4 regions of the Rummeliibacillus sp. NPDC094406 genome follow, and region 4 is predicted to be linked to each of the others. Evidence: riboswitches for the same ligand, from Rfam matches in the RefSeq annotation. Region 4 holds a riboswitch; each other region holds the start of a gene.

Region 1 (7,944 bases), on a different contig from region 4:
CTCGAATTTTAAACGTCGTTTGAATCCCATCTAATTCTGGCATCATAATATCTAAAATGATTAAATGTATTTCATGCTCCAATAATTGTTCGAGAGCTTCCACACCATTTGCTGCTTTTAAGACGTTGTAGCCTTCGTTTTTCAAATAAATTTCAATGCCATCTCGAATATCTTGGTCATCATCTGTTACTAAAATGGTATATGGCGCCATTTGTCACACCTCATTTCCTTGTTTTCTTATAGTCATCATTTTACAGACCAAATCTTAAAAAGAAGTAATGATAAAAATGAAGAAATTCTTAAGATTTTTATATCAATATTCATATTTTACAGGAATACACAAATCTTTTCAGAAAGTTATCCACAAAAAAACTGTTTTAAAAGCCAACATTGACTCCTAAAACAGTTTATCCACAAAGTTATTCAACGCTGACCTCTATTTGTGGAATACTTTTCGTTCGTCCTCCAAATGTAATCACAATTATTCCACCCAGTAACATCGCTACACCAATCCAGGATGCAACGCTCAAATATTCACCTACTAAGAAAACACCTAGCAATGCCGCAGTTAACGGCTCAGCTAGAGATAATGTTACAGCAGATGATGAGAGAATTTTTTGTAATCCTGTTTGGAATAAAACATACGCTATACTTGTTCCAAAAATACACATAAACAATAGCGGTGGCCAATTTGCACTCTGAGTGACCCAATATACCCCTAAAATGAAGGCGATTGGTAGTAATAATAATCCACACATTGAGAATGTCATTGCTACTGCAGGTAAAGCCGATTCTTTGTCCATTAACGATTTACTCACATGTGTATAAGTCGCAAATGCGATTCCTGCACACAAAGCTAAACTAATGCCCAGTGGATTCACAGTTGCTTGTCCTTTATTCACAAAAAGAAGTATACAACCGAAAATTGCTAATACGGTTGCAATTCCCCATGTACGAGTTGGTTTGTTTTTAAAGTAGAGCCATTCAATGAGCCCAGCAAATACTGGAGAGCTACCAATGGTTACTACTGTGCCGATTGCCACCCCTGTCAAACGAACAGATGTAAAAAATAACGGCTGAAAAAGTGCCATAGAAAGTGCTGCATAAAATGTATATTTCCAAGGCCAATGGCGAAATTGGATTTTCTTCATCGCTATTGCAATAATCAGCAATATACCTCCTCCAATTCCCGAACGCATTGCAGCCACAGTTAAAGGTTGTATACCATCTGTTAAAAAGGTCTGTGTTGTACCAACTGTTCCCCATAGAATAGCTGCTAACAACACGAGCACATATGGCAAAAGATTCATCATTCTCCTCCCTCGTTTATTCCGCTTGTAAAAGCGGATTCCCCTTTTTTGTAAAATATTTATTTATTTTCATTAAAATATATCATAAATTCTGAAAGTTGAGGATAGTCTTTTCTTCTATTATAATGAGGCAAAAAGGGGGCCTTACGCTATGTACAAAACCGTTGCAGATACAGCAAAGGAGATTTCTATGCCTGAACATCAAGTGATGCGTTATGTTTTAGAAGGCCGCATTCGTGCCGTTCATGACGGTGAACAATTTTTAATTAGTAGCGATCAATTCGATCGATACCACGAGCAGCTTGAAAGAATAAAAGAAGAAATTGAAATATGGAAAAACACACCCATTCCTGAAGATATTGATATTAAAGATGAAGACTAATACAAATATGGGGCTTCTATAAGTAACCAATGTTATTTATAGTAGCCCCATTCTTTTATTTATAAGTATACTTTTCAACTATTAAGTAGTTTACAAGCTCATTTCACTTATGTTTTTCGAAAAGCTATAAACACTCGCTTTCTTTATTTTAAAACCTATAAAACAAGCGATGGAAGCATTAAATTGATACTGTTACAGGTGCTTTTACTAGCATATCTGCATAGTCTTCCACCATTACACTTGCAGTTGGGAACATGCCTGCTCCTGGACCAACTAATGTAAGTGTACCGATGTAATTCGTATCTAATGCTACAGCGTTGTTTACACCTTCAATCGAATACAATGGATGTTCTGAGCCAATTAATTGTGGACCAACTGTAGCTAAGATTTTACCAGTCGCTTCATCACGGCGAACATCGGCTACATGTCGATAGCGTAAACCTTTTGCTTTCGCATCTTCCACTTGCTCAGCTGTGATTTCAGTGATACCCACCACATCTACTTCATCCCAATTTGGTTGTTCTCCAAATGCCAAGGCACTTAAAATCATTAGCTTGCGGAATGGGTCTTGGCCAGAGATATCATTATAAGGATCAGCTTCAGCATAGCCTAAACGTTGTGCATCTTGTAACGCCTCATCAAATGGCATAGCTTCGCTACGCATTTGAGTTAGGATATAGTTTGAAGTACCGTTTAAGATTCCTTGAATATGGCTTACTTCATTTACACGTAAGATGTTTTGCATTGTTTTTATTACCGGTACCCCACCAGCTACTGTAGCTTCGTATCCAACCTGTACGCCATATTCCTGCGCTTTTTCTTGTAATGCTAAACCGTGTTTTGCGAACATCACTTTGTTGGCTGTAATAATGTTGATGCCCTTTTCAATCGCTTGTGATAAGTATTTGAATGCAGGTTCTTCCCCGACAATCGCTTCAAAAACAACTTCTAAGTTTGGAATTGCTAAAATATCTTCGAACTTGTCTGTTAGTAATTCTTTTGGCGCATGTGGACGTGGCTTATTCACATTACTTACAAGAATTTTAGCGATTTCAATATCTACACCTAAAGTGCTCTTAAAATGCTTTCGCTTTTCATTGACAATACGATAAATGCCTTGGCCAACTGTGCCAAAGCCTAGAATTGCTACCTTCACTGTTGTCATATTCTCGCCCTCCAAAATTTTTTCTTTCCTATATTCAGAATTGCGTAATCTCAATTTACTTTTACGCATTCATGTACTTTTTTCATGACATATGCAGGTAATCCTGCTCACCTTTTAAAATTCTAAATTATTGAACTTATTGATGATTTTAGACTACCTACAGACAGATTACAAGGAAAATCTTTCTGAGAAGGACAATTGTTTTTTTAGGGAGGTCATGAAAATCGCTTACATCGTTGATTTGATGGAATCTTTAAATTTCCAAAAATACAAAAAAAATCTGTTACATCTAGAAAAGAAAAGAGTGAGCGCTATACATGCGTCACTCCTCTCTATTTTTTTATCTGAAAACTACCTTATTTAATAGCTGCAGATGCGTTTACTTTTGCAAATGCTGTTTCTAATGCATCAATAATATCTTCTGCTGCTTCTAAGCCAATTGAAAGACGTACCAGTTCTTCTGGAACTCCAGATTTTTTTAGCTCTTCTACATTTAATTGTTGGTGTGTAGTAGATGCTGGGTGGATGATTAATGAACGAGCATCCCCTACATTTGCTACATGGCAAAATAGTTCAATATTATCGATCAACTGACGTCCAGCATCACGACCACCTTTGATACCGAATGTTAGTACTGAACCGTAACCATTTTTTAAGTATTTATTTGCAAGGAGAGCAAATTCGCTATTTTCAAATCCATTGTAATGCACCCAATCAACTTGGTCATTTCCTTGAAGATATTCTGCTACTTTTCGTGCATTTTCGTTATGATATGGAACACGTAAGTGCAACGTTTCTAGACCTTGTAGTAATTGGAATGCTGCATCCGCACTAAGCGTTGGACCGAAGTCACGTAATAATTGGACACGTAAACGAGTTGCAAATGCTGCATCTGCAGTATCAATGCCATAACGTAATCCGTGATAAGATGCATCTGGTTCTGTATAATCAGGGAATTTACCACGAGTCCAGTCAAATTTCCCAGCATCAACAACTACTCCAGCAATTGTTGTACCGTGACCTCCAATCCATTTTGTTGCAGAATGTACGACGATATCTGCACCGAATTCAATTGGGTTGCATCCAACTGGTGAAGCAAATGTATTATCAATGATTAATGGAATTTCATGTTTGTGTGCAATTTCTGCCAATGCTTCAATATCAACAATTGAAAGACTTGGATTGCCAATTGTTTCAGCATAAATAGCTTTTGTATTTTCTTGAATAGCTTCTTCAAATTCATTTGGATTTGTTTCATCAACAAATGTTGTTGTAATACCATAACGAGGCAATGTATTCGCAAAAAGATTGTATGTTCCACCATAAATACTAGCTGCTGAAACAATATGGTCACCTGTACGTGCAATGTTCAATATCGAAAATGCAATAGCTGCCATCCCTGAAGATAAAGCAACTGCTGCTGTCCCACCTTCAAGTAATGCAATACGCTTTTCGAAAACATCTACTGTTGGGTTCATAATACGAGAATAAATATTTCCTGGTTCTTCAAGTGCAAATAATTTTCGTGCATGTTCAGAATCATTAAATTTATATGCTGTTGTGCGATATACAGGTACTGTAATTGCCCCTGTTGTTGGATCTGGTGTTTGACCACCACGTACTGCTAAAGTCTCTTTACGTAATTCTGTCATTTTAATTCCTCCTAAAAGTTAAATGGTTAGATGGAAAACGGAGGTGTGTAAAAGGGTTTTTTATATAAAGAAAAACCCTTCTTCACGTAAGAAGAGGGCTTAATTAGCATTATCCTCCCCTTATCTTTCAGATCCGATTAGAATCTGTAGGAATTAGCACCGTAGCAAGTGTGTATACTTACTGGTTGCTGGGCATCGCAGGGCCTATCCCTCCGCCGCTCTTGATAAAGGTTATTTGATTCTGTTCCATCTTGTTGACGTAAGTATAGAAGATTCCTAGAATAAATGTCAATGTTTTTTCTGAATCTTTAAACATTTTAACGGGAGAAAATATCTGTATTACTATTTAGATTCCAGTAATGGGTACAATATATTCTCTTTTCTAACTAAATTTCCTCACTTTATATCAACAATTCCTAGCAGTATTTTTTAGTAGTCACTTTCAATAAAATCCCGTATAGTGAAATTGATACCTAATTGAAAAGGAGCCTGACATTATGGTTAAAGAACTTTTACGTAGTCATACATCTGTTAGAAAATATACAGGTGAAAAAATCCCAAAAGAGACCGTGCGAGATTTAATCGAAACGGCACAAATGGCAGCAACATCTCACTTCATTCAAGCATATAGTGTCATTTGGGTTACAGATGAAGAAAAACAACAAAAACTTGGTGAGCTTTCAAATAATGCTTTCCAATTCCAAACTGCAGGCGCAGCATTTCTATTCTGCGTAGATTTCAAACGACTACAAGTGGCAGGTAAAAAACAAGGTGTAGAAATTGTTGCTGATTCAGCAGAAAACGTCTTAGCAGGTGTTGCTGATGTTGCCCTATTTGCACAAAACTTTGTTATTGCCGCTGAAGCAGAAGGCTATGGTATTTGCTATATCGGTGGTGCTCGAAATAATCCAGAAGAAATTAGTAAATTATTCAATTTACCAGATTACGTCTTCCCATTATTTGCAATGACAATCGGTACCCCAACAAAACGAAACGAAACAAAACCACGTCTTCCTTTAGATGCTGTACTTCACGAAAATAGCTACGATATAGAAAAATACGATCAGCTATTAGATGAATACGATGCGACATTGGAAGAATATTATGCAAGTCGTTCATCAAACAATAAAACGGCTAATTGGACGAAACAAATGGCTGACTTCCTAATCGAACAACGCCGCCCATTTATCAAAGAGTTCTTAGCCAACAAAGGTTTTACTTGGAAATAAGGAAAAAATGTATGCTGTCTTAGTTTGTGGATACGTTTATACTTTGTTCTGACTTGGAGATGATCTTGGGTAATTTTATAAGGTTTTAGGGATGAGGGATGAATTAACGCTATTCAGCATCAGGAATTGCTTCACTCGATTAGGGACTTGCACTACTCAGATCAAAACTTGCGAGGGCACTGAAAAAGTAAAAATAGATGTAAATTTATAATAAAAATCTTGTATATCTATTCTCATTGAAGTGGAATTAGCGGAGACTCCTGTGGGAAAACGAGCTAGACGAGACCCCACAGCGCAGCGAGGAGGCTCGTCAGTTCGCCCACGGAAAGCGGAGCTAATTCCACTTCATTTAATAGCAGATATATACTATAAATATTTGTATTACTACACTTTTTCAGTGGCCTCAAACTTGCACTACTCGAGCCCCTAGCACCACTTTTCTTGGTACTTTCAAGTGATAACCGAGTTCAAAGTAAATAAATAGAAAAAGAGCCAACAAAAACAAATTGTTTTTGTTGGCCTATATCTTTTTAGAAACTTATTAAATAAGCCCTGCTATCGGCAAAAATTTCCTAGCCTATTTTTCTTCAATCCCTTTAATCGTAATTTCTTTAACCGGTAAGAAGACATCGTTTGAATTCACATATTTCACTTCAACTTGATCCCCCTCTTTCAGGTACACTGCAAGAGGCGCTGTTTCGGAGCTGACGATATAGTTTTCTTTATTGTCTAGCAAGAAGGAAATGGTTGTGTAATCGTTATTTTTCTCTTTATAGACACGTATGACTTTACCTTTAGCTGCTTTTTCTTCATTTGAAGAGCTGCCATTTAAAGAACTATTATCTGAACGATTAATAATTGTTTTATATTGTCTTAACGCTTCGTTTGGTGTTGCAGCAGAAACAGAAAGCTCAGGATTTGCTGCTGAAACGATTGAATAGTTTTGTAAGAAACCATTAGAATCAAGCACTGGTACTAACCAACTTGCTTCACCATAGAAATTATAAATAATTGGCATAGAAGCTTGCCATTTTTTCTCGATGAATTTTTTCTCAATAATTTGAATTGCACCTTGTGAATCCATATAAGCTTCATCTTTATTACCTGAATAGTAAGTAGCTTGACCTGTACGAGCATTCGTCAATGAATAGCCCAGCATAGAATCTACACCCTTTTTAGGACTTGTAAAATCTGTGAAGTAATACATTATGCCATTCTCATCAAATACAGGGCTGACATTTGCTTCTGTCCCTTCATCAGAAGGAAGTTTCACGTCTTTTTTACCGAACATACTATTCCAATAACCGTGAACATATTTACCGAAATATTCATTTTGACGGCTAACAGCTTCTGGAGAAATTGCACCATCGATAAATTCAGGCACATCTTTTAATGCGTAAGTTTTTGAAGCACCTGTTTTCGCATCAACCATGACAATCCCTTTTGGGTCAAAACCATTACGCCCAGAGATAAACTTACCATAAGTACGAATATAGTATGGTTTTCCATCATCATTTACTTCTAATTGTGCATCACCATAGAAAATTTCTTTCGTATTTGCTAATCGCATGTGACGTTCAACATTGTTATTTAAATAAGCTGAAGTTGTATACACCATCGGAGATTTTACGAACTTTGGATTATCCGATGAATTTGTAGCACTCATCATCAAATAACCTGGTGATTCTTTCCCCTTCATCCATTTAAAGAAATCTGAGAATTCTACTGGTGCAATATAAACATATTCACCATTTACTTTTTGAATTTGTAGGTTACCTAACTCGTAGTAACTTGTATTTGGTACTTGGCTAAATGCCTTTTTCATTTTATTTCGTGCAAATTTAGGTGGAACGCTTGCAGGTGTTTTCGTGTCATCAAAAGCTTTGATTTCAACCTTTTTTGTCATCTCAGCAGATTGGTATTTTTGATTTGCATTAAAAAATGGCGTAGATAATAGATAAACACCGAAAACTAAACTTGCTAGAGTTATGAATCCTTTAATCTTTCTTTCAACACCATTAGATAATAGTGCACCAATTAAAGCAATAACAAGGAGCTCTAGCCACAATTGAGACCAGTTTTGATCTATCTTTGTTACATAAAAGACAATTGCGGTAATAACAAAAACAAGTATAAACATTGCAATACCGAATTGCATTTTAAATTTTGTCTTAAAATCACCTTCAGGCGTTTTACTTGCAAACGG
Region 2 (7,944 bases), on a different contig from region 4:
AAGTAGGGAAAGAGCTTGGGGTTATTTCCTAAACATTGAAATCTGTTTAAGATAAATTGAGTTTACTTCAGAATAAAAAGTTGTGGATAAGGATTTATGTTATCCACAACTTTTATTTTTGCTTATAGCCATTATGTGTATTATGAATTTTTAATAATCGTTAATTTCTTATTCCTTATGAATGTTTTGCTAGTTCAGTAGTTTTTTTAAATAGATTTAGTTTTTCAATGCGCTTTACGGCTTCAGTTAGTCGCTGTTCATCCACTAATAATCCTACTCGTATATAACCTTCACCATATTCTCCAAAGCCATTACCTGCAGCGACAGCCACATCCGCTTTTTCTAATAGTAAATCTGCAAATTGTTGACTTGTATAACCTTCAGGAACAGGAAGCCATGCAAAGAAGGAACCCATTGGTGCTGTTACAGACCAACCAGCTTCGTTGCACGCTTTTATAAGTACGTTTCGTCGATTTTCGTATAGGGCTACTTGCTCTGTAACACAAGTTTGATCTCCGATTAAAGCTTCAACCGCTGCTAATTGCAAGGCTGGAAATAGGCTGACAAAGAGATGATCTTGTATAAGGTTTAAAGCTTCAATTATCTGTGCATTACCAACTGCAAAACCTACTCGCCATCCTGCCATATTATAAGTTTTAGATAATGTGTAAACCTCAATGCCGACTTCTTTTGCCCCTTCAGTTTGGAGGAAGCTAACTGGCTTTTTACCTTCAAAACCAATTGCACCGTAAGCAAAATCTTGTAGAATTGCTATATCGTTTTCTTTTGCCAGTTTGACTGTTTCTTGGTAGAACTCTTTTGTAGCAATACCGCCTGTTGGGTTATTGGGATAGTTTAAATACATTAATTTTGCACATTTTTTTATATCTTCAGAAAGCTTTTTGTAGTCTGGAAGGAAATCATTTTCTGCTAAAAGTGGCATTGTTTCAAATTGGACATCTGCTAATGTCACACCCGATAAATAATCAGGGTAGCCAGGGTCTGGGAGTAGCATTGTATCTCCATGGTTTAATAGAGCAAGAGGTAATTCAACGAGACCAGCTTTTGCACCGAAAAGAATGGATACTTCTGTTTCAGGGTCAATGTCCACATCGTACTCTCGTTTATAAAAGTGAGCGACAGCTTCCTTTAGTTCAGGTAATCCGCGGAAAGGTGAATATTTATGCAGTTGCGGATTGGCGGTTGCTTCTTGCATTGCTTTTACGATATGTGCTGGTGTAGGCTGATCTGGATTTCCTTGTCCTAGATTAATTACATCTCTTCCTTCTGCAACGGCGTCACTTACTTGTTTAACGAGGTGTGCAAAGAATTGTTTCGGTAAATTTTTTAGTTTTGTTGATAACTCCATAAATATTTCCCTCCAATTGATAATTAAAAGTGCTAAGTCCATGTACTATACATTTGAATTAGATATCGCTAGAATAGAAGAAAATGAATTTTCTGAATTTAAAAATGATTTAGTGAAAATAGTATAACCTTTTTAAGAAAATGTCTATAGGTGGTGCAAAAATGAAGATAGGATGTATTCAATTAAACGTAGCTTTTGGAGATGTTGAAAAAAATTTTACAAGGGCAGAAGCGTTTATTCGAGAAGCGGCTAGTAAAGGAGCAGAGCTCGTTATTTTACCTGAAATGTGGAATACGGGCTATGCATTAGAAAAATTAGAGGAATTAGCAGATGTGAATGGTGAGAGAACGAAGAAATTCCTTCAAGCATTAGCTTCAGAGCTACATATTCATATTGTAGGTGGTTCAGTAGCAACGAAAAAAGTAGACGGATTCTTCAATACAATGTATACAGTGAATCTCCATGGCGAAATAGTTGGCGAGTATGACAAAGCACATTTATTCCGCTTAATGGATGAACACTTACATCTATCTGCGGGTGAGGGGCAAAATAATTTTGAATTGGGAGATTTGCAAGCTGCTGGAGTGATTTGTTATGATATTCGTTTCCCAGAATGGCTTCGTCTTCATGCGTTAAACGGCGCGAAAGTTATATTTGTATCGGCCCAATGGCCAACCCCGAGAATCGATCACTGGAAAGTATTATTGCAGGCACGTGCCATTGAGAATCAATGCTTCATAGTTGCAATTAACCGTATTAGCAATAAAGTAGAAAACTTTAATGGTCAATCAATGGTGATTGAACCATGGGGCGAAGTACTGTGGACAGGTAACGAAGATGAAGAACTTTCCATAGTCGATGTTGATTTCTCGAAAGTGGATGAGGTACGTAAGAAGATTCCAGTGTATGATGATCGACGTCCAGAATTGTATAAGGATATTTTGAAATAAATTCATTGACCCATTTTACTATATCTTAGTAGAGTGGGTTTTTATTTTTAATGAAGTCACATCAAGAAAGAAGATAAAGATTCCTAAATTGGAGACGTCAATTTCACAGGACGTAGATACAATTTAAAATTTCGTGGATTGATTTCCTAAAAACGTAGATAGCCCCTATAAAAATCTCCATCATAGCAATAAAGCCATTCTAAAAACCTTCTCAAAGCAACATATATATAACATAGGTCATATAAAAAATTACTTCACAGGATACTTATAACAAAAACATTGTCGTTTATTGGTAAAGTACGACTTCCTACTTGTCATCTCACTTATCTCATTTTAAAATAAGAACAAATGTTCCTTATGGAGGTGTGCTGTGCTGTATGAAAATCTGCCGAGAAGGTCGGTTATGTGTGTAGATATGCGATGTTTTTATGCTAGCTGTATGGCATCGTGGGCTCATTTAGATGTTGAAAAAGAGGCGATTGCAGTTGTAGGAAACTTTCAGCAAAAAGGGAGTATTGTTCTAGCTGCTTCTCCAATTATGAAGCAACGATTTCAAGTGAAAACAGGAACACGACTATATGAAATACCGAAGCATCCAGATATTCATTTATTTGAACCGAAGATGGAATATTTTGTTCGTATGTCGGTTGAAATTACCAAGCTATTGAATAGTTATGTACCGAAGGAAGCTATTCATGTATATAGCATTGACGAAAGTTTTGTCGACCTTACTGGTACCGAAAAACTGTGGGGAGATCCAGTAGAAACAGCACACCAAATTCAAGATGAACTTTATCGACAATTTGAAATTACAAGTACAGTTGGCATGGGACCGAATATGCTGTTAGCAAAACTTGCACTCGATTTAGATGCGAAAAAAACAGGCTTTGCCAAATGGGATTATGAAGACGTGGAAAAAAAACTGTGGCCAGTTACACCTTTATCGAAGATGTGGGGAATTGGACATCGAACAGAACGAACGCTTAATAATATGGGGATTTTCTCTGTTGGTGATTTAGCTCATGCTGATTTAGCAACACTCGAAAAGCATTTCGGTATTATGGGCAATCAGCTATACTATCATGCTCGGGGCGTCGATTTATCAAAAGTAGGTGAAGCACCACTGATAGAAGGTCAAATTAGTTATGGAAAAAGTCAAATATTGATGCGAGATTACAACACCAAAAAGGAAGTGTTAGCGGTTCTTCTTGAAATGTGTGAGGATGTGGCAAGAAGAGCACGGGAAGCTTATAAAGTAGGACGTACCATTACACTGGGAATTTCTTATAGCAAAAATGCCTTTGGAGGAGGTTTCCAACGTTCGCGCACAATTGATGAAGCAACCAACGATACAATGGTCATTTATCGTGTTTGCCAACAAATATTAAATGAACAATACAATGAACGTCCTGTACGGCAAATTAGTATCAGTATTACAAAACTAGAATCAGAAAATTCCATGCAGCTCAGCTTTTTTGATGCAACTCGTTGGAGGCGTCGTAAACTTGGTGCCACGATGGACCAGCTTCGCACTAACTATGGTTCTTCAGCAGTATTACGGGCTGTATCTTATACAGACGCAGGCACGGCGATTAAGCGCTCCAAATTACTCGGCGGACATAAAAAATAGAAACTGTATATTTATGCATCTGGAAAACAAACGGATTATGCATCTAAGTGAATGTAATATGCAAAAAGGGAAGTTAGTGTGGATAACTCAGCTGTGGATAACTGAAAACAGGGGAAAGATCTTTAGCATAGGCTCTGTTATAGGATATTGTTGATTATTTAATGAATCTTACTAGAACGGAAAGCGTCCACGATGAAAGCAAAACTGATGAAATATCAACAGTATTGTTAAACAAAGCCTTAGCATAAAATTATGCAGACCAAATGAATTTGTAAAGGAGATATCAGCTTGATACGTGATCGAGGGAATATAAAGTGGACTGCGATGATGCTACCAGAACATGTGCAAAGGCTAAGAATTTGGCAACAGGAGACACAGCAGATTGCAAAACCTGCATTTGATGAATGGACATTGCAAGCATTAGAAGAAGAACTAATGCAAGCTTATTACGGCAAGAAAGAAGTATTACTAGAAGTTTGGCATCAGCGAGCAAGTACTCAAAATAGAGGTGTCATTACGGAACTCAAAGGCGAAGAAAAAAAGCTTTGTTTATACGACACCACACAACGTACAAATAATTGGATTGATGTAGAAGTCATTCTCCATATAAAGGTTCTTGCATAAAATGAAAAATAAAGATATTTTAAAATAGTTGATTTTTTCTAAAAATTCATTGACAAATGACGTAAAAGGAAATAATATGATTATCATAAACTTACAACTTAATAAATGGAATTTATCAAGAGCGACTGAGGGATAGGCCCTGTGAAGTCCAGCAACCCCCGTTAGGGAAGGTGCTAATTCCTACAGAATTTAATTCTGAAAGATAAATGAACGTCGATTATAAGATACATCTTTCAGTTGAGAGATGTATCTTTTTTAGTAAAAATACATAGTTTGTCGATAGGAATAATTGAATTTTTTTGCAATAGTAATTTAACGAGGAATAGAGGGATGTATATGCTGGAAATACAAAATGTATCGAAAGTTTACAAAGTAAAAAGGAAAACGGTAACCGGTGTAGATCATGTTTCTTTGACAATTGGAGATGGAGAGATATTTGGTATTGTTGGTTACTCTGGGGCAGGAAAAAGTTCCTTATTACGCTGTATTAATTTATTGGAACAACCAACGGATGGTCGGATATTAATTGATGGACAAGATTTAACAAAGTTAAAAGGCGAACAGCTTCGCCAAGCACGTTTGAAAATCGGTATGATCTTCCAGCATTTTTATTTAATTAGCCAAAAAACAGTTGGAGAAAATATTGAATTTGCATTGAAAGCTGCGAAAACACCGAAGGAAGAACGAAATAAACGAGTTGAAGAATTACTTAATATGGTGGGGTTGGCAGATAAAAAAGATGTATTTCCAGCGCAGCTAAGTGGAGGGCAAAAGCAACGTGTAGGTATCGCAAGAGCGCTAGCAAATAACCCTTCAGTATTACTTTGTGATGAGGCCACATCAGCACTTGATCCAACGACAACAACATCCATTTTACGATTATTGAAGAAAATTAATCGTGAGCTGGGCATTACGATTATTCTTATAACGCATGAAATGGATGTTGTGAAAGAAATTTGTGATCGTATGGCCATTATGCAGGACGGTAAAGTGATTGAAGAAGGCTCTGTTTATGACATCTTCGCAAATCCAGAAAAGCCATTAACACAAGAATTCATTAGCAGTGTTGTATCATTTGACATTCCACAGGTGATTATACAAAACGTCAAAGGGCAGGTTGTAAAGATCTTGTTCAAGGGTGATGTAGCAGGTGAGGGCGTTATTTCAGATATGCTTCAGCAATTCGAGGTACAAGGGAACTTCCTTCATGGCACAATCGAATATATTCAAGAAAGACCGCTTGGCATTTTCCTCATGGAGCTGAACGGACGAGTAGAAGATATAAACCGTTCGATTTCCTATATGGAAAGTCGAGGAGTAACAGTGGAGGTGTTAGACTATGTTATTTGATCCAAGTCATTTTGCTGAAATGTTACCAGATATTTGGAAAGCGTTTGGTCAAACACTTCAAATGGTGGGAATTTCTTTAGCGATTGCATTAATCATTGGTTTGCCACTCGGATTATTATTATTCATTACAAGTAAAGGATTATTTTCTACCAGCAAGCCAGGGTTACTGGGTAATCGGTTCGTTAATATAGTTGTTGGTTTTATCGTCAACCTCATTCGTTCGATTCCATACATCATCCTTTTAGTAGCACTATTCCCACTTACAAAGATAATTGTTGGCGATACGATTGGTCCAATCGCAGCAAGTGTTTCTCTATCTGTTGCAGCGATACCATTTTTCGCGAGACTTGTTGAAACATCTCTTCGTGAAATTGATAAAGGCGTCATCGAAGCGTCCATTGCTGTTGGAGCAACACGCTGGATGATTATTAAAGACGTATTACTTCCTGAAGCAAAATCAGGAGTCATTCAAGGAATTACAATGACGATTATTAGTTTAGTAGCATACTCAGCGATGGCTGGAATTATCGGCGGAGGTGGTATCGGTGACTTAGCAATCCGTTTTGGTTATTACCGATATGACAACACGATCATGATTGCAACAGTCGTTATTTTAATTGTGATCGTCCAAATCATTCAATTAGCGGGCGATGCAATAGCAAAAGCAGTAGATAAAAGATAAATAGGAGGTTTTACAATGAAGAAAATTTTACTCGGATTATTAACTTTAGTATTAGCAACAACTTTAGCTGCATGTGGTGGTGGAGATAAAGCAAAAAAGGACACAGATAAGGCTACAGAAACAAAAAATATTAAAATTGGTGCAACAGCGGGTCCATACAGTGATATGTTGAAAAAAGCAATCGTTCCTGGACTTGAGAAAAAAGGTTATAAAGTTGAAGTAGTAGAATTTAGTGACTATATTCAACCAAACAAAGCGTTAGATTCAGGTGCTATTGATGCAAACTTATTTCAACACTCAGTGTATCTAGAAAACTTCAACAAAGAAAACGGTACAAAATTAAAACCATTAATCATCGTACCAACTGCACCAATGGGCTTCTTCTCTAAAAAATACAAAACAGTAGATGATATCAAAAATGGTTCAACAGTAGCAATCGCAAATGACCCATCAAATGAAGCGCGTACATTGAAGTCTTTACAAGAGCAAGGGCTAATTAAAATTAACGATAAAATCGATCAATTAAAAGCTTCAACAAAAGACATTAGAGAAAACCCTAAAAACTTAAAATTCCAAGAAATTGAAGCAGCTGGTTTGCCACGTGCTGTTGAAAGTGCAGATCTTGTCGGGGTACCAGGTAACTTCGCATTAGCAGCAGGTATGAATTTACAAGATGCTGTATTCCTTGAAAACATGCCAGATCAATTCCGTAATGTCGTAGCAGTACGTGAAGCAGATGAAAAATCTCAATTGTCTAAAGATATAATCGAAGTAGTAAAATCTGCTGAATTTGAAAAAACAATCGACTCAGACTTCAAAGGATTCGGCAAGCCTGACTGGATGAAAAATAAATAAATTTCAGGGGAATACAATTTAGTTATTATAAAAGTATTAGCAACAAGCTTTTTTCTACAAATATAAAGGACCACCTCAAACTGGAGTGGCCCTTTTTGTATACACAAATATTGAAATATCTCTACTTCAGTTTTGCCTCCATCTCCTGAAAACTATGGGTGAGTAAGTATTTTTGAATACCTCGCGCTTGTTTAATGGCTTTTGTGGAGTAGTGTTTGAAATTTTCCTCATCCTGCCTTTTAAATGAGATCAAACTTTCAATCGAAGATGACATCCATTTTTGCGTTAGCTTAGGCAGTAGAGCTTCTGCTTGTTCAAAATTTCCTAAGTACGCTTCGCTGTGAGCGATCATGTAACTATGGAAAGGTTCTTTTGCAATTTGCTTTGCTTCAGATAAAGCTTGGTCATAATTATTCTCAAGAATAGCGAGTAGGGCTGCGTAGTTATGTTTTACATAAGGTTGCTTATAGGTAATGATAATTTT
Region 3 (7,944 bases), on a different contig from region 4:
TACTGGTGGTAACCCAAAAGAAACATTGCTTACACCAAGAATCGTTAAAGATCTGGGCAATTTTTCTTTAATTAAGCGGATTCCTTCAATGGTTTCTACAGCTGAACCAATATATTGTTCGTCACCTGTTCCAACTGGGAATACAAGTGGATCGAATATGATATCTTCTGGTGCAATCCCCCATTTATGAACAAGTAAATCATATGAGCGCTCTGCAATTTCTAATTTTCGTTTTCGATCTACTGCCATCCCTTTTTCATCAATAGTACCGACAACAATAGATGCTCCGTATTTCTTTACGATTGGAAGAACAGCTTCAAAACGTTCTTCGCCATCTTCAAGGTTAATCGAATTGATAATGGCTTTACCTTGTGAATATTTCAACGCTTCTTCAATAACTTTTTCATCTGTTGAGTCAATGACAAGAGGAACCTTTACTTTCTTCACTACTTCTTGCATGAAGTTTCTCATATCTTCTAGCTCATTACGATCTGGGTTGGCTAGACAAATATCAATAACATGCGCGCCGTTTTTTACTTGTGCACGTGCTATTTCTGAAGCTTCTTCATATTTCCCTTCAACTATTAGACGTTTGAATTTACGTGAACCAATAACATTCGTCCGTTCTCCGACAAATAATGGTCGCATGGAATCATCATAAACTAATGGGTCAATACCAGAAACAACATGACCATGCTCGGAATCTGGCTTTTGACGTGGTTTAAAATCCTTTACCACTTCACGTATTGCTCGAATATGATCAGGAGTTGTGCCACAACATCCTCCTACAAAGTTCAGCCACCCTTTCTCCGCAAAACCAGCAAGCTTTTTAGATAATGATGCGGGTGTTTCGTGATAATGCCCTTCTTCATCCGGTAATCCTGCATTTGGATAACAACTGATATAACTTGTAGCGATTTCTGATAATGAACGTAAGTGGTCTGTCATAAATTCAGGACCTGTTGCACAGTTCAAACCTACCGATAGAGGTTTAATATGCTCAATTGAAATATAGAAAGCTTCAATACCTTGACCAGCAAGTGTAGTCCCCATCGGTTCAATTGTTCCAGAAATCATGACTGGTATTGTTTTATGCAACTCTTCGAAAGCTTGCTTAATACCGAGCGTGCCTGCTTTGACATTTAACATATCTTGGCTCGTTTCAAGTAATAAAACATCCGCGCCTCCTTCTATTAATCCCTTCGCCTGTACATAGAAATCACGCTTTAATTCATCAAAGGTAATGCCACCAGTAACAGATAAAGTTTTCGTAGTTGGTCCGATTGCTCCTGCAACAAAACGCGGCCACTCAGGTGTAGAATATTCACTTGCAACTTTTTTTGCAATTTCAACAGCTTTTTTATTTATTTCCTCTGCTCTACTCCCAAGATTATATTCATTTAAAACAATAGGTGTACCGCCAAATGAATTTGTACTAATGACATCTGAACCTGCTACGAGGTACGCACGGTGAATAGCTTCAACAACATCCGGACGTGTGACATTCAAATATTCATTACATCCCTCATACTCTTCTCCACCAAAATCATCTGCAGTCAAATTTGCATTTTGTAACATTGTCCCCATGGCACCATCTAGCACTAATATATGATTTTCGAGTCGTTCTTCAATGAGATGCTTTGGCATAGTTGGTTTCTTCCTCTCTCTTGTGGTCTAGTTCACGAATATACTCGATCAATTCAATCGACATATCATAACGCATAAATGGCGTGATTAAGTAAATGCCATTGAACAATTCAGCAGCTGTATCGATTAACTCTTTCGCAATAGTTAGACCTTCTGCTTTTGCTGCCTCTTTATCTTCGCCTGTCGCTCGCATACGTTTTAATACATCTTCTGAAAGCTTGATACCCGGTACTTCATGGTGCAAAAATTCAGAATTTCTTAAGCTAGTTAGTGGCATAATGCCGATGAAAATAGGTGTATCTAAATGTTTCGTTGCTTCATAAACTTCAATAATTTTTTCCTTACTATAAACTGGCTGTGTGATAAAGTAGTCTGCTCCAGCTTCTATTTTTTTCTCTAAACGACCTACAGCACGTTCTACTACTCGAACATTTGGATTGAAAGCTGCTGCGACAGAGAAATTCGCTTTTTTTCGTAGTGGTTTTCCTGAAAAGGATATACCTTCATTTAACTTTTTGATGAGTTCCAAAAGTTCCAAGCTTGAAACATCATAGACACTTGTTGCACCTGGAAAATCCCCTACTTTTGTTGGATCACCCGTGACAGCTAAAATATCGTGGATACCCAGCGCGCTTAAGCCCATCAAATGCGATTGTAAGCCAATTAAATTCCGATCACGGCAAGTAATGTGAGCAAGTGGTCGAACATGATGATCTAACTTTAAAATGGCCCCCATTGCCATATTACTTATACGTGGAGAAGCAAGTGAGTTATCCGCCATTGTAACTGCATCAACGCCGGCTTCATATAGAACTTTTGAGCCCTCTATAAATTTCTCAACCTCTAGATGTCTTGGAGTATCTAGCTCTACAATAATAGAGCGCTCTTTTTTTGCCTTTTCATGAAGGGGTTCATAGCTGTTTTTTGCTGCCTCTTTAATCTTGATAACTTCTTTATGTTTGACCACTTTTTGCTGAATTGGTGGTAAATCCGCTAAGCGTTTTTTCACAGCTTCAATGTGCTTTGGTGTCGTACCACAACAACCACCGATTAATCGAACTCCTTGATCTCGCAATAGGACCGCTGAACGGCCAAAGTAGTCTGCTTCTGATTCATAAAAAATTTTCCCATCCTCAACATCTAGTAAACTAGCGTTTGGGTATGCAGAAAGGAATGCCTTTGTTGGGAGTTCAACATCTTCAAAAGCTTGGATTGTGTGGTGAGGACCTAGCCGGCAATTGACGCCAACGATATCTGCACCAATCATTTCTAATTGATGAAGGGCATCATTTAATAGCAAGCCATTTTGTAAAATACCTGGTTCATGCATAGATACTTGAGAAATAATCGGTATATCCGTTATTTTACGTAAATGCTTCACAGCTGCAGTTAATTCTTCAAAGTCATAATAGGTCTCTAGCAACAGACCGTCTGGATCACCAGCGAGCAAGTATCCTGCCTGCTCATCCAATGACTGAATGATTTCTTCTAATGTCGCATCACTTTTACGTACTCCGCGAATGCCTCCAATAGTTCCTAGTACAAACTGTCCCTCTTTTGAAGCAACTTTTTTAGCAATTTGAATGGCACTTTCGTTTAATACCTTTGCCGAATTTTCTAAACCATACCGCTCAAGCTTGATGGCATTCGCAGTATAAGTATTTGTTTGAATAATATCTGCTCCAGCATCAATGTATTGTTGATGTATATTTTCGATAACTTCAGGCTTTTTGACATTTAACTCCTCATAGCAATAATCAATTCCATACGAATATAATAATGTCCCCATTGCACCATCAGCTGTTAATACTTGCGATTGAAGTTTTTCTAAAAATCCCATACAGTCCATCCTTTCTATTTCTAAGTAGCCCGATTCGGTTAAAAATAAATGCTATTTAATAATACTGTTGGTATTCCATCCGTTTTGCTACAGGCAGACGCTTTCCGCTGGAATCGCCGCCTTTCGCTCATGTAAGATGCATTAAAAAAACCAACAATAGCCTATAACATAGTCAAATAAAAAACCCTTCTTACAAAAAAAATAAGAAGGGTTTCGTTTCATGATATATGTTCCTTCTTATCTACAGGATTACTCCTCTGGAATTAGCACCTGACCATTCGGCTGGTTGCTGAAGCGTCATCGGGCCAGTCCCTCGGCTTCTCTTGATAAGAATCACTATTAAATTGTTAGAATAATTAAAAGAATCATACTCCTTTACAGAGTTTGCGTCAAGCCAATATAAGAAAATAGTTTGAAAACTTTTTCAATAAAATCTTATAATCAAAACAAAAAACGAAATTCATATGAATTTCGTTTTTTTATTATTAGGCTCTATTTATCTTTTTTGAAGTACCATGGCATAGGCTCCTGCGGGAAAGCGAGGCCGCTTTCACGTTTATCAACAGAGTAATTCAACTTAACATAGGCTATTATTAAAATGAGTTCTAAAATTATTTACTTATCTTAAAATAGTTTTTGTTGTCTGAATAGGGGAGTTTTTTAATGAACATTCCACGAACAATCATGCGTTTCTCACCATTATAGTTGCAAGTTACAAGTGTAATTAGCTTTTCATCTGCTTGGTCTTGAATTACTTCAACTTGTGTTGGCTTAACGATAAACATATCTGAAATTTTATATTCATATATATTTTTGAAATCCGTTATATATATCTTCATACCTTTTTTTGCTCTTGTTAATGGGCTGAACAGTGTTTTATCGTTGTTCATATTATGTCCTGCTAAAGCGTAGTTACCCTGCCCCATCGTTTGATCTGCTTTCATCGTTCCTGCACCGATTGTTAAGTTTACATTTGAAATACCATAGACAATCGGAAGTTGCATAGTAATATCTGGTACACTTATTGCACCAATTGCATGGACATCTTTCTTTTTGGTTTGTGCATTGATCACATCTTGTAAACTAATATTCTTCACTTCATTAAAATCGAAAGTTGTATCAGTGGCTACTTTGGCTTTTTCAATACTAGACTTTTGAATGGTTTCATCAGACATATTGGCAACAAGATAGCCCATTATTGGTTTTTGAAAAATTAATACGAGTCCAGCAAATAGAAATAAAATACCTAGTACTAGACTTAATTTTCTCATCATCTTATTAACCTCTTTCATATTCTCTTGTCTTCTCATATTACATAGCTACAACTGTTTTTACAAATTTAAAACCAAGAGAAGCAGATTCCCCCTCTTGGTTAATTAGATTTTTCATTATGAAATTGATTCAGATTGCGCAAGTATTAATAATTCAGCACTATTTTAGTTGCTTTATAATTTTCTCTGCTGTATCTTGACCATTTTGAATACAGTTACCAATACCAACGCCATAGTATGAGCAACCTGCTAAAATAAGATTTGGATACTTTTCCTCTAGTTGTTGATTTAGAGATTTTACTATATCAGCATGTCCCATGCCATAGACCGGCATCAAGTCATTCCATTTGGTTATATTAACAGTAGCTGGTTCCCCATCTACATTCAATGATTTTTTTATATCATCTAATGCGATTGCTGTTAACTCTTCTTCGCTTAGTTTCTGTAACTCATTAAACAATGGATTTGCATTCTTATAGAACATGCGCACCAGTAAATTACCTGATTTAGATGTATGTTTCCATTTCCGACTCGTCCATGTGCAAGCATTACATTTCACATCACTATTTTCAGAAACAATATAGCCTGTGCCATCTGCTGGTAAGTTTTCATCAGGTATATTAAATCCTACATAGATGGTAATAATAGATGCGTTATGAATTGTATTTAGTTCTTCTTCGACTGCTTCGTCTTCTAAAATGTTACTCGTCACAGCATGAGGAGTTGATAGCACAACAAAATCAGCTGTAATATCTTCATGGTTATCAAATGAGCAAATGAATTGATCGCCCTGCTTTGCTACATTTGTTGTTGCTACACCTTTAATAATCTCTACATCTGTCAATGTTTCTTCTAAACGATCAATTAGTTGCGATAAGCCATTTCTAAAAGAAATGAATTTTTTATCTGCTGATTTTTGGAATTGCTTTCGATTGGCTCCGAAACCTTTAATAATACTGCCATATTGTTCTTTATAATCAAGTAAATATGGTAATGTAGACGCCATCGTTAATTTGTATAGATCACCTGAATAAACACCTGATAGCACAGGGGCAATTTGTTTTTCAACTATCTCTTTGCCTAAGAAATATTCAAGAAAATCACCTATCGAACTTTCTTTAGTAAAGTGGTCATTTGGTAAGTCTAAATCTTTTAATGCTTCTTGTTTTCCTTGCGATGATACAAGTGTACTGCTATTTAGTGATTCAATACTTGTTGGAATACCAAATACGCTATCTACTGGAATCGCATGCAACGTATTATTTGTATATATATAAGAAATGCCTGTACCGTTGTAAACTAGGTCATCTTCTAGGCCTAACTCTTGAACGAGTGGCATAACACTTTTATGTCGTGCCACAATCGAATCAGCTCCTGTTTCCAGGATAAATCCGCTTTCGTATGCTGAGTGGATTTTACCACCGAGAAATTCATTTTTTTCAACTAGTACAAGTTGTATATCTAAATTTTTTCCATTTTTTTGTTTTTGTAAATAGTGCATGGTGCAAAGGCCTGTAATACCTCCACCAATCACAACAACTGTTTTCAAGTTGCTCATCTCCTTCGTTATTACGAACAATAGGTTTTTGTCATGTTCTAGTATAAACTTTCAAAGAAATGGATGTCATGATTTTGGTCACATCTGTTATTAGAATCCACGCAATTTATTTAATTATAGTAACAACTTCGTCAAATTTACTGTATTGCCCTTAAATAAGGAGCTATTATTTGTAGAAATTATTTTGATATCTTATTATTTTTCTTATATAAAGGTAAAACATTCTATTTTACTCTAATTGATGGTGAGGATGATGTTATGGATTTATTGATGATTGTTTTATTGTTAATAGGTTGTTTACTTTTTTCAAATATTATAAGTCACTACATACCTTCAATTCCGACAGCTCTGATTCAAATTGCCTTAGGAATTATTATTGCACTTGTATTTAGTGATGTTTCTTTAGAACTCGAAACAGAATGGTTCCTATTATTATTTGTAGCACCTCTTTTATATAATGATGGGCGAAATTTCCCACGCGATGAGTTATGGAATATGCGAATGCCTATTTTAGGAAACGCCATTATTTTAGTACTTATTACCACGTTAGCTGGTGGCTATTTTATCCATTGGTTAATTCCTTCTATACCCTTAGCTGCTGCATTTGCACTAGCTGCCATTCTTTCTCCAACTGACCCAGTAGCAGTAAATGGAATAGCAAAACGTATTAAAATCCCTGAGAAAATTTTAAATGTTGTTCGTGGGGAATCGCTAATCAATGATGCATCTGGTCTTGTTGCATTCAAATATGCAGTTGCTACTGTAGTCACTGGATATTTCTCTATTAAAGAGGCATTATTGAATTTCTCATATACTTTTATTGTTGGTGCCATTTTAGGTTTAGTTGTTGGTACTATTTTAACCCAAATTCGTTTTTCTTTAAGAAGAACTGGTATTCGTGATGTTGTGTTTCATACGCTTTTACAATTATTAACACCTTTTATCGTCTATTTAGTAGCAGAAGATATTTTCCATGCTTCAGGTGTTATAGCTGTCGTGGTTGCTGGTATTGCACAAGCATTAGTAAAAGACAAAACAGAGACTGTTTTAGCGGAAGAGCAATTACTTACTGAAAATACATGGTCAATTGTTTTATTTATCCTAAACGGGGTTGTGTTCTTATTACTTGGTTTGAATATTCCATCAACAATGAAAGAATCGATTGAAAACACAAGTATTAATAATTGGAAGCTAATGGGGTATGCAATTGCAATTGGCATTGTCATATTGGGTATACGTTTTGTTTGGTCACACCTTACTGCTATGTATGAATTTAAAAATAACCGAGATGAAAAACCTACATTAAAGACGAGCTTACTGAGCAGTTTAACAGGGGTACGTGGTGCAGTAACAATGGCCGGTGTATTGTCATTACCACTTATTACAGATAGCGGGGATGTATTCCCAGAACGTTCACTGATACTATTTTTAGCTTCTGCTGTGATCTTATTCACATTAATCGTTGCAACCATTTTCCTTCCTTTACTAATTGATTCAGACGAATTAAGAGAAGAAAACGACGAACAGTTAAATTTCGACGAAGCAAAAAAGCAAATTTTACTTGCTTCTATTAAACAAATTCACCGTGAAATGAATGATGAAAATCGAAATGTCTCTTATCAGTTAAT
Region 4 (7,944 bases):
TACAGCAGAATTATATGATAGTTTTGGTCCCGGTACTCACGGCTGTACTTTTGGTGGGAATCCATTAGCTATGTCAGTTGCAGCAACTGTTGTAAATGAAATTTTTGATGCTACTTTTTTAGAAAGAGTAAAGAAAAAATCCCAATATTTAAAGGAGAAATTAATAGAAGCATTGCCTGAATCAGTTGAAGTTAGAGGAATGGGCTTACTACTAGGTATGACTTGTGAAAATTCTACTGTAATCGTTGATACTGCAGAAAAGAACGGCTTATTACTCGTAGCAGCTGGCGAAAATGTTGTTCGTCTTTTACCGCCACTAACCGTAACCTACGACGAAATAGATGAGGCAGTTGCAATTTTACAAGCTATAATTCCGGCTACAACATCAGTGAAATAACATCAGTGAATTAAAGCGCTCAGAGAACCGCCATTCACAAGCAAATAACCTCTTTTTAGTGCTTCCAATAAGCGGAAAGGAACGGGTACCTTTCACTTATTGAAAAGCACTATTTTTTTTGGAGGTATAGAAAATAGTTTAGATAGGTAGAGCAAAGGATCTCTCAAATTTGAAAATAATATATAATAGAAGTAAGGGGGAATATTTCATGCAGTATCAATGTATAGAAGGTCAAATTTTAAATATTGAAGAGGATACTAGGATTATGTGCCAGCTTAAATACTCCGATGAAACGATTCTTTTGAAATTACAACCTCATATCCCTCTTGTAAATGGACGAAGTTTTGCTATATTACAATTTAAAGATATAAAGGTTGGTAATTATTTTAAAGCATACATTCAAAATTCAAAATTTGGATCAAGAAAGAGTTCATTAGAATTCAAGCCTTCAATTCTAGTGGTAAATGAAGGAGAAAACTTTTTTGCAGTAGCTGTTGGTCAATTTGATAATGAGACAAATATGGTTGGCAATCAAGTACGTACAAGAATAAATGAGAATGCTGTTATTTGGTCATCGCAAGGGTTTTTGAAATACAGAAGTGAAATCTTTGCAAATCATGAAGTGGCAGTTTTATATAAATTCAGTACACTTTCAATTCCACCACAAGCAACTCCTCAGCTTTGGATTATTTTGTGAGAATAAGAGAAAAAAATAAGTAACGAAAAATACAATTTTAAAATTTTATATCTAGAATTATGGATATATAATAAAGCTATCTTATGATAGCTTATTTTTATTTTTATTATAAACCTCGATAGTCTATATAATAAAAAAAGAATTTACAATAAGAGATAAAATTAAATTGGACTATTTAACAAGTTTATTAATGTTGTATTGCAATAGAGTCGAGTGATGTATATTAAATCTTCAAAAGGAATGTTTACTAAGACAATCTCCGCAAGTAGAGAGCAGCAAAAACTTTTACCTTGAACAGTAAGAGTCATAATTAAAAATGTTGAAGATCATTAAAGAAAGCTAAAACTTATTTTAACTCCCGAAGCATAAAAAAACCGAGCCTGCATCAAGCAAGCTCGGTTTTTTAAACTTACAAGTTTCTACGAATTCACATTAAGCTTCAATCTTAGAAAGTTTTCCAAGACGTTCAACTGCTTCACTTAATAATACTTCATCTTGAACTAATGCTATACGGACATAATTTTTTCCAGCTTCCCCGAAGATTGAACCAGGTACAATTACGACTCCAGTTTCTTCAATCACCTTGAAAGCAAAATCGATATCATTCAGTTCTTGCATTGGATATTTTGCCCAAACGAACATACCCCCATTTGAAGGTGTAACTGTCCAACCAATGTTATTTAAACCTTCCATCAAAGTACGATGGCGCTTTGTGAATATAGCACGTAAACGATCTGTAATTTCTTCAGCGTTATCTAAAGCCACACAAGCGGCATCTTGAATAGGTTGGAAAGTACCAAAGTCAAGGTTTGATTTAAGCTCTTGAATAATAGAAATCATTTCAGCATTTCCTGCGATATATGCGATACGTGATCCAGCTAAACTAAAGCTTTTTGATAGTGAATTAATCTCCATACCAACTTCTTTAGCACCAGGAGTAGATAAGAAACTCATTGGTTTACCACCATCAAAATAGAACTCTGAATATGCAGAATCATGAAGAACGATAATATTATGTTTTTTTGCAAATGCAACGACTTTTGCAAAAAATTCTTCAGATGGCATAGCAGGTACTGGATTACCAGGTAAATTTAAAATCATCAATTTAGCTTTTTCTGCAATTTCCGTAGGAATTGCATCTAAGTCTGGTAAAAACGAGTTTTCTTCTAATAAAGGCATATAATAAGGAATCGCTTCGGCTAAGTGAATACCGGCATCATAGGCTACATAGGCGGGATTAGTCGATAAAACATAATCCCCAGGGTTACAAAAAGCCATTGGTAAATGGACTAAACCTTCTTGTGAACCCATTGTTTGAATAATTTCTGTTTCGGGATCTAAATCTACATTGCTGCGGCGTTTATAGTAATTTGCTACAGCTTGATAGAATTTTTTTGTTCCGCCTAAAGTATAACCATAAGAACTTTCCAAAGCTGCTTGTTTTGAAAGCTCCATACGAACCTTCTCATCTGGTGGTAGATCTGGGCTACCTAGACTTAAATCAATTATCTTTGTGCCAGTAGCTGCTTTACGAGTGGCGGCGGCCTTTAAATCTCCGAATATTGCTTTTGGAAACATAGCCATTTTCTTTGATCGTTCGATTTTCACTAGTAAGCACTCCTTAGTTGAAATATAAATTTAACAAATATTCTACCATAGTTATCTATTATATAACAGAGAAATATATATAAATTAAAAAAATATAAATAATTTGGTTATAACTTGAAGTATAGTATATATCGATTTTAGAAGTATCATATTCCGGAAAAATTAAGTATTAGTGTGAATTTTCTTAAAAAATAAAATTATTTGTGAAGTATTTTGTCGAAATTTGTTATACTATTGAGGTGGAAAAATTCATGAGTCTATATTACCTGTTTAATGTTAATAATTTATTACTATGGGGCTTAGAAGGGAAAAGAATAAAATGGGTAAAACAATTAAGTGGAAAATTATAAGTACAGTTATTTTTCTGGTTGCTGTAGGATTATTTTTACTGAATATTGTCAGTACATATACAGTAAATAAAAAAACAGATGCTAGTTTAATCGACCAAAGTCAAGTACTGGTAACTGAAATGTCTTCATCAATTGAAAATTATCTTGGTAACTATGAAAAAGGTCTTATTCAATTTTCTAAATCAAGTGAAGTTCTTAATTATAAAGGCAAGTCATCGAAAAAAATCTTAAATGGAAAGTTCAATGATTTCTTATCAATCTATAACTCAACAACTTCTGTATACTATGCACAATCAAACCGACATTTAGATATTATGCCCGAAGTTGATTTAGGTTCTGATTTTGATCCTACATCACGAGATTGGTATAAAAATGCTTTCAATAATCCAGATCAAGTATATTGGACTGCTCCTTATATTGATCAAGCAACAAAGGAATATACGATTTCTGCTGCAAAAGCTGTGGTGAAAGATGGCGAAGTTATTGGTGTAGTAGGGACTGATATTTTGTTATCAAACTTATCTAAAGAAATTTCTAAAAGGGAACTTGGGTTTAATGGTTATCCAGTGATTATCGGTAACAATGGTACAGCAATTGTACATCCGACAAAATCTGGTCAAGATTTGTCTAAATATTCATATGTCAAAAAAATATTTGATAGCAGTAAAGAAAAAGGCGTTGTATATGATGACGAAGAAGGTAAATCGTACATAACTATTTACAATACTTTACCTAACTTAAAGTGGAAAATTGGGGCTGTTTATGATGAAGGGCAAATTCACAAAACAGCTACAGATATCCGAAATATCTTTGTTATTGTATCAATTATTCTATTAGCTATCCTTTTTGCTGCACTAGTAGTAGTTATTGCCAAAATTACAAAACCAATAGGTGTATTAAGAAAGTTAATGGATCAAGTTGCAAACGGTGATTTAACCGTTCGCTCAAGATACAAAGGCAATGATGAAGTAGGTCAGCTGTCTGAAGATTTCAACAAAATGACAGAAAATATGAGTTCAATTATACGAGTTGTAAAAGATTCATCTTTTGAAGTGAATGATAACTCGATCAGATTAAACGCTTTAGCTGAGGAGACCAATGCTTCAAGTGAAGAAGTTACAGCTGCTATAGGTGAAATTGCTGAAGGTGCAAGTAATTCTGCGGGTCGTGCAGAAACTGCGGGCGAACATGCAAATTCGTTAAGCATCCAAATTAATGATATTCACGAAAAATCTATTGGCATGAAGGTTATCGCAGAAGAAGCGCAACAAGTAAATAAAGGCGGCCAAAAGCAAATAAATAAATTACAATCCACATTCGCTGAGTCGGAAAATAGTATGTCAGAAATGGCAAAGGTAATTTTAGCTTTGGAAAGTAAAATCAACTCAATAAATAGTGTTATGCAAACAATAATGGATATTTCAAATCAAACAAATTTATTGGCTCTTAATGCTAGTATTGAAGCAGCAAGAGCAGGAGAACACGGAAAAGGCTTTGCTGTCGTAGCAGAAGAAGTTCGAAAATTAGCAAAGCAATCAGCAACGGCAACTGAAGAGGTTCGAGAAACTGTCAATGCATTACAATTAGAATCAAAACTAGTAACAGATCAAATGTTAGCAACCAAAAAAACTTTCCATACACAAAATGAAGTGGTAGAAATCACAAGTGAAACTTTTGGTAATATTTCGAATCTAGTTCTTCGTCTTGAAGAATCAATCTCTGAAGTTTCTAAAGATGTATTGGAAGTAACGAATTTTAAAGATGAAGTAGTTGATATTATTCAACTAATGGCAGCAACTTCTGAAGAAACAGCAGCAGCATGTGAAGAAGTAAGCGCCTCTTCAACAGAACAACTAAATGCGATCGAATCGATTTCTGTATCTGCTGAAAACTTAACTCAATTAAGTGAAAATCTTTCAAAAGCCGTTAAAAAATTTAATATAGATTAATACATTAATAAAAAGGTTATTAAAATTGACTTGAAAACCCAAATGTTTAAGTCTAACATTTGGGTTTATTACTTAAATTGTGTGTGAAATCTCAATACCTATAAAATTAATGTGTTTGGTAACCTTTATAAATCAACGTTTATTTTTGAAATTTAATTTTCAGAAAAGTTTGCATTAATAATGTTAACATGTTAGGATTACATTAATTACATAACTCTTATCAAGAGAAGCTGAGGGAAATGGCCCGACGAAGCTTCAGCAACCTCTGCATTGCAGAAAGGTGCTAAGTCCTACAAGACATTCGTCTTGGAAGATAAGAAAAAGAAGCCCAGATTTTAAACCTCTTTTCTTATCATAGAAAAGAGGTTTTTATTTTATTATGAAAAGGAGTGTTCACGAATGCCAATTAATATTCCAAAAGATCTACCTGCCACAGAACTTTTAAAGAAAGAAAAAATCTTCGTAATGGATGAGGATCGTTCAAATAGCCAAAATATACGTCCTTTAAATATTGCAATCTTAAATTTAATGCCTCAAAAAGAGAAAACAGAATTACAGCTTCTTAGATTACTAGGAAACACACCTTTACAAACAAATGTTACGTTTTTAAACACTGCAACACATGAATCAAAAAATGTTAGCAAATCTCATTTAGAAACATTCTACACAACTTATGAAGAAGTAAAACATCGAAGATTTGATGGTCTTATTATTACCGGGGCACCAATCGAACTAATGGAATTTGAAGACGTCGACTTTTGGGATGAGATTCAAGCGATAATGGATTGGTCAAAATCAAATGTTACCTCCGTATTGCATATCTGTTGGGGGGCACAAGCAGCGCTTTATCATCACTTTGGAATTGGAAAGTTTCCATTACCAGAAAAATGTTCGGGAATTTATCAACATACTGTGAATGATTCAACAATCAAATTGTTAAGAGGTTTTAATGATGTATTTACAGCACCCCATTCACGGAACACTTCCGTTTCGCTTGAAGAAGTTGAAGCACATCCAGATTTAACTGTATTATCAGCTTCAGATGAAGCAGGGCTATTTATGGCCATTTCAAACGATGAAAAATTAATAATGGTGACTGGACATTTAGAATATGATGCAGACACATTGAAGGAAGAATACGAACGAGATGTTGCAAAGGGTTTAGATATTGCCGTTCCAGAACATTACTTCCCGAATGATGATCCTACAAAAACACCATTAAATATATGGCGTTCACATACACATCTATTATTTTCAAATTGGTTAAACTACTATGTTTACCAAGAAACACCATATGAATGGGAATAATGAATTCATTAATAGTTATAGTAGCCATGTGGATTCATAATTTAGAAAGTTGAACATTGTATCAAAAGAGTTTATACATCAAGCGTGTAGATTAGTATAAAGTAGGAAGAATATTCTTCTGAAATCTAACTTTCAAGGTGCTTGAATTTCATTGTTTATTGATTGTAGCGGAGGATTGCTCGACTCCCGCGGGAAAAGCGTGGTAGCTGAGACCCTGCACGTAGCGTAGCGAAGGAAGCGGCTCAGCGCACGCCCGCAGGAAAGCGAGCAATCCGTAGCGGAAATCGGTTGATCATACATTTTTTATAGGGAAATCTGGATAATCATCAAGCGTGTTTTTAAATTAAATTTTTGATAAAAATCCAAAGAATTCTGTTCAATTTGCTACAAAATAATAGTTTACCGCTGAGTAGAATTCAATATCTTTCAGCGGTTTTTCATGCCCAATTACATAAGTATCTATGATGATTTGCTATAATAGTTGTAATGGATGTAAGAAATGAGGAAATCATTATGTTTAAAACAATTGGTGTTTTAGCACATGTTGACGCAGGGAAAACTACTTTTTCTGAACAATTGCTCTATCATACAAATAGTATAAAAGAACGTGGACGTGTCGATCACAAAGATGCATTTTTAGATAATCATGCAATAGAACGAGAACGAGGGATTACCGTTTTTGCTGAGCAAGGTCGTATCGTAATCGGGGATGATACATATACAATTATCGATACACCAGGGCATGTCGATTTTTCTCCTGAAATGGAAAGAGCGATTCAAATATTGGATTACGCAATCGTTGTTGTCAGTGCAGTGGATGGTGTCGAGGGCCATACAGAAACAGTTTGGCAACTTCTTAGAAAATATAATATTCCTACTTTTATTTTTATCAATAAAACTGATCGTGAGGGTGCGAATGTTGCTGGAGTAATTGAAGAAATGCAGCAGGAATTATCACAGAACATTATTTCTATTACAAATCAACTAGCGGACCATTCGATTTCAGATCAAATACTTGAATTTATTGCTGAAAGAGATGAAGAACTATTCGAAAAATATATGGAACAAGATATAAATAATCAACAGTTTCTTCAAAAATTTCAACAGTTAATTATAAAAGGAGAGGTATTCCCCTGTGCTGAAGGCTCAGCATTAAAAGATATTGGGGTCATTGAATTTTTTGAGCAGATTATGACTCTAACTCAAACGAATTTTAATAGTGAAGCTCCTTTTACTGCAAAAGTTTTTAAGATTCGGCATGATGATAAAAAACAGAGATTTACATTTATGAAGGCTATGACAGGAAAGTTAAAGGTTCGTGATGAACTACATTTTGGTGAGATTTCTGAAAAAGTAACAGAGATTCGCCTATATAATGGGGAACAATATGAGGTTGTGAAAGAAGTAACAGCTGGAGAAATTTTTGCAGTAACAGGCATCACTCAAGCCACAATTGGAGATGTAATCGGAGGAACTGATCCTGAAATTAAACAAATCTTTGAACTCGTACCTACATTACAATCCAAAGTGGTCAATGATGGAACTGAACATATAAAAGATGTATTAGCTAATTTCAGACTACTGGATGCTGAAGACCCTTCACTGCATGTTTTATGGAGCGAGAAATTCCAAGAA

The links. Region 4 has a riboswitch for S-adenosylmethionine ahead of metA (homoserine O-acetyltransferase MetA). Riboswitches for the same ligand answer to the same signal wherever they lie in the genome.
Region 1: linked by a shared signal. The riboswitch ahead of ACIQ4I_RS14980 (O-acetylhomoserine aminocarboxypropyltransferase/cysteine synthase family protein) and the one ahead of metA (homoserine O-acetyltransferase MetA) in region 4 are both predicted to bind S-adenosylmethionine.
Region 2: linked by a shared signal. The riboswitch ahead of ACIQ4I_RS14635 (methionine ABC transporter ATP-binding protein) and the one ahead of metA (homoserine O-acetyltransferase MetA) in region 4 are both predicted to bind S-adenosylmethionine.
Region 3: linked by a shared signal. The riboswitch ahead of ACIQ4I_RS19875 (bifunctional homocysteine S-methyltransferase/methylenetetrahydrofolate reductase) and the one ahead of metA (homoserine O-acetyltransferase MetA) in region 4 are both predicted to bind S-adenosylmethionine.

What each region holds. Positions count from the first base shown of each region.
Region 1 covers NZ_JBIWGZ010000005.1:252,405-260,348, forward strand. The annotation lists gene ACIQ4I_RS14960 (response regulator transcription factor) at 1-211, opposite strand, end outside; gene ACIQ4I_RS14965 (DMT family transporter) at 420-1,310, opposite strand; gene ACIQ4I_RS14970 (MerR family transcriptional regulator) at 1,462-1,692, shown strand; gene ACIQ4I_RS14975 (homoserine dehydrogenase) at 1,871-2,857, opposite strand; gene ACIQ4I_RS14980 (O-acetylhomoserine aminocarboxypropyltransferase/cysteine synthase family protein) at 3,214-4,509, opposite strand; SAM riboswitch class I at 4,627-4,740, opposite strand; gene nfsA (oxygen-insensitive NADPH nitroreductase) at 5,007-5,738, shown strand; gene ACIQ4I_RS14990 (hypothetical protein) at 6,316-7,944, opposite strand, start outside.
Region 2 covers NZ_JBIWGZ010000005.1:172,070-180,013, reverse strand. The annotation lists gene ACIQ4I_RS14660 (glycine C-acetyltransferase) at 1-32, shown strand, start outside; gene ACIQ4I_RS14655 (pyridoxal phosphate-dependent aminotransferase) at 176-1,369, opposite strand; gene ACIQ4I_RS14650 (carbon-nitrogen family hydrolase) at 1,531-2,319, shown strand; gene ACIQ4I_RS14645 (Y-family DNA polymerase) at 2,693-3,949, shown strand; gene ACIQ4I_RS14640 (YolD-like family protein) at 4,238-4,573, shown strand; SAM riboswitch class I at 4,683-4,782, shown strand; gene ACIQ4I_RS14635 (methionine ABC transporter ATP-binding protein) at 4,910-5,923, shown strand; gene ACIQ4I_RS14630 (methionine ABC transporter permease) at 5,913-6,605, shown strand; gene ACIQ4I_RS14625 (MetQ/NlpA family ABC transporter substrate-binding protein) at 6,621-7,460, shown strand; gene ACIQ4I_RS14620 (hypothetical protein) at 7,582-7,944, opposite strand, start outside.
Region 3 covers NZ_JBIWGZ010000011.1:30,851-38,794, forward strand. The annotation lists gene metH (methionine synthase) at 1-1,647, opposite strand, end outside; gene ACIQ4I_RS19875 (bifunctional homocysteine S-methyltransferase/methylenetetrahydrofolate reductase) at 1,628-3,487, opposite strand; SAM riboswitch class I at 3,722-3,820, opposite strand; gene ACIQ4I_RS19880 (class A sortase) at 4,099-4,761, opposite strand; gene ACIQ4I_RS19885 (protoporphyrinogen oxidase) at 4,919-6,307, opposite strand; gene ACIQ4I_RS19890 (Na+/H+ antiporter) at 6,575-7,944, shown strand, end outside.
Region 4 covers NZ_JBIWGZ010000001.1:230,884-238,827, forward strand. The annotation lists gene ACIQ4I_RS01075 (acetylornithine transaminase) at 1-397, shown strand, start outside; gene ACIQ4I_RS01080 (hypothetical protein) at 606-1,094, shown strand; gene ACIQ4I_RS01085 (aminotransferase class I/II-fold pyridoxal phosphate-dependent enzyme) at 1,527-2,702, opposite strand; gene ACIQ4I_RS01090 (methyl-accepting chemotaxis protein) at 3,022-5,001, shown strand; SAM riboswitch class I at 5,216-5,321, shown strand; gene metA (homoserine O-acetyltransferase MetA) at 5,401-6,309, shown strand; gene ACIQ4I_RS01100 (GTP-binding protein) at 6,823-7,944, shown strand, end outside.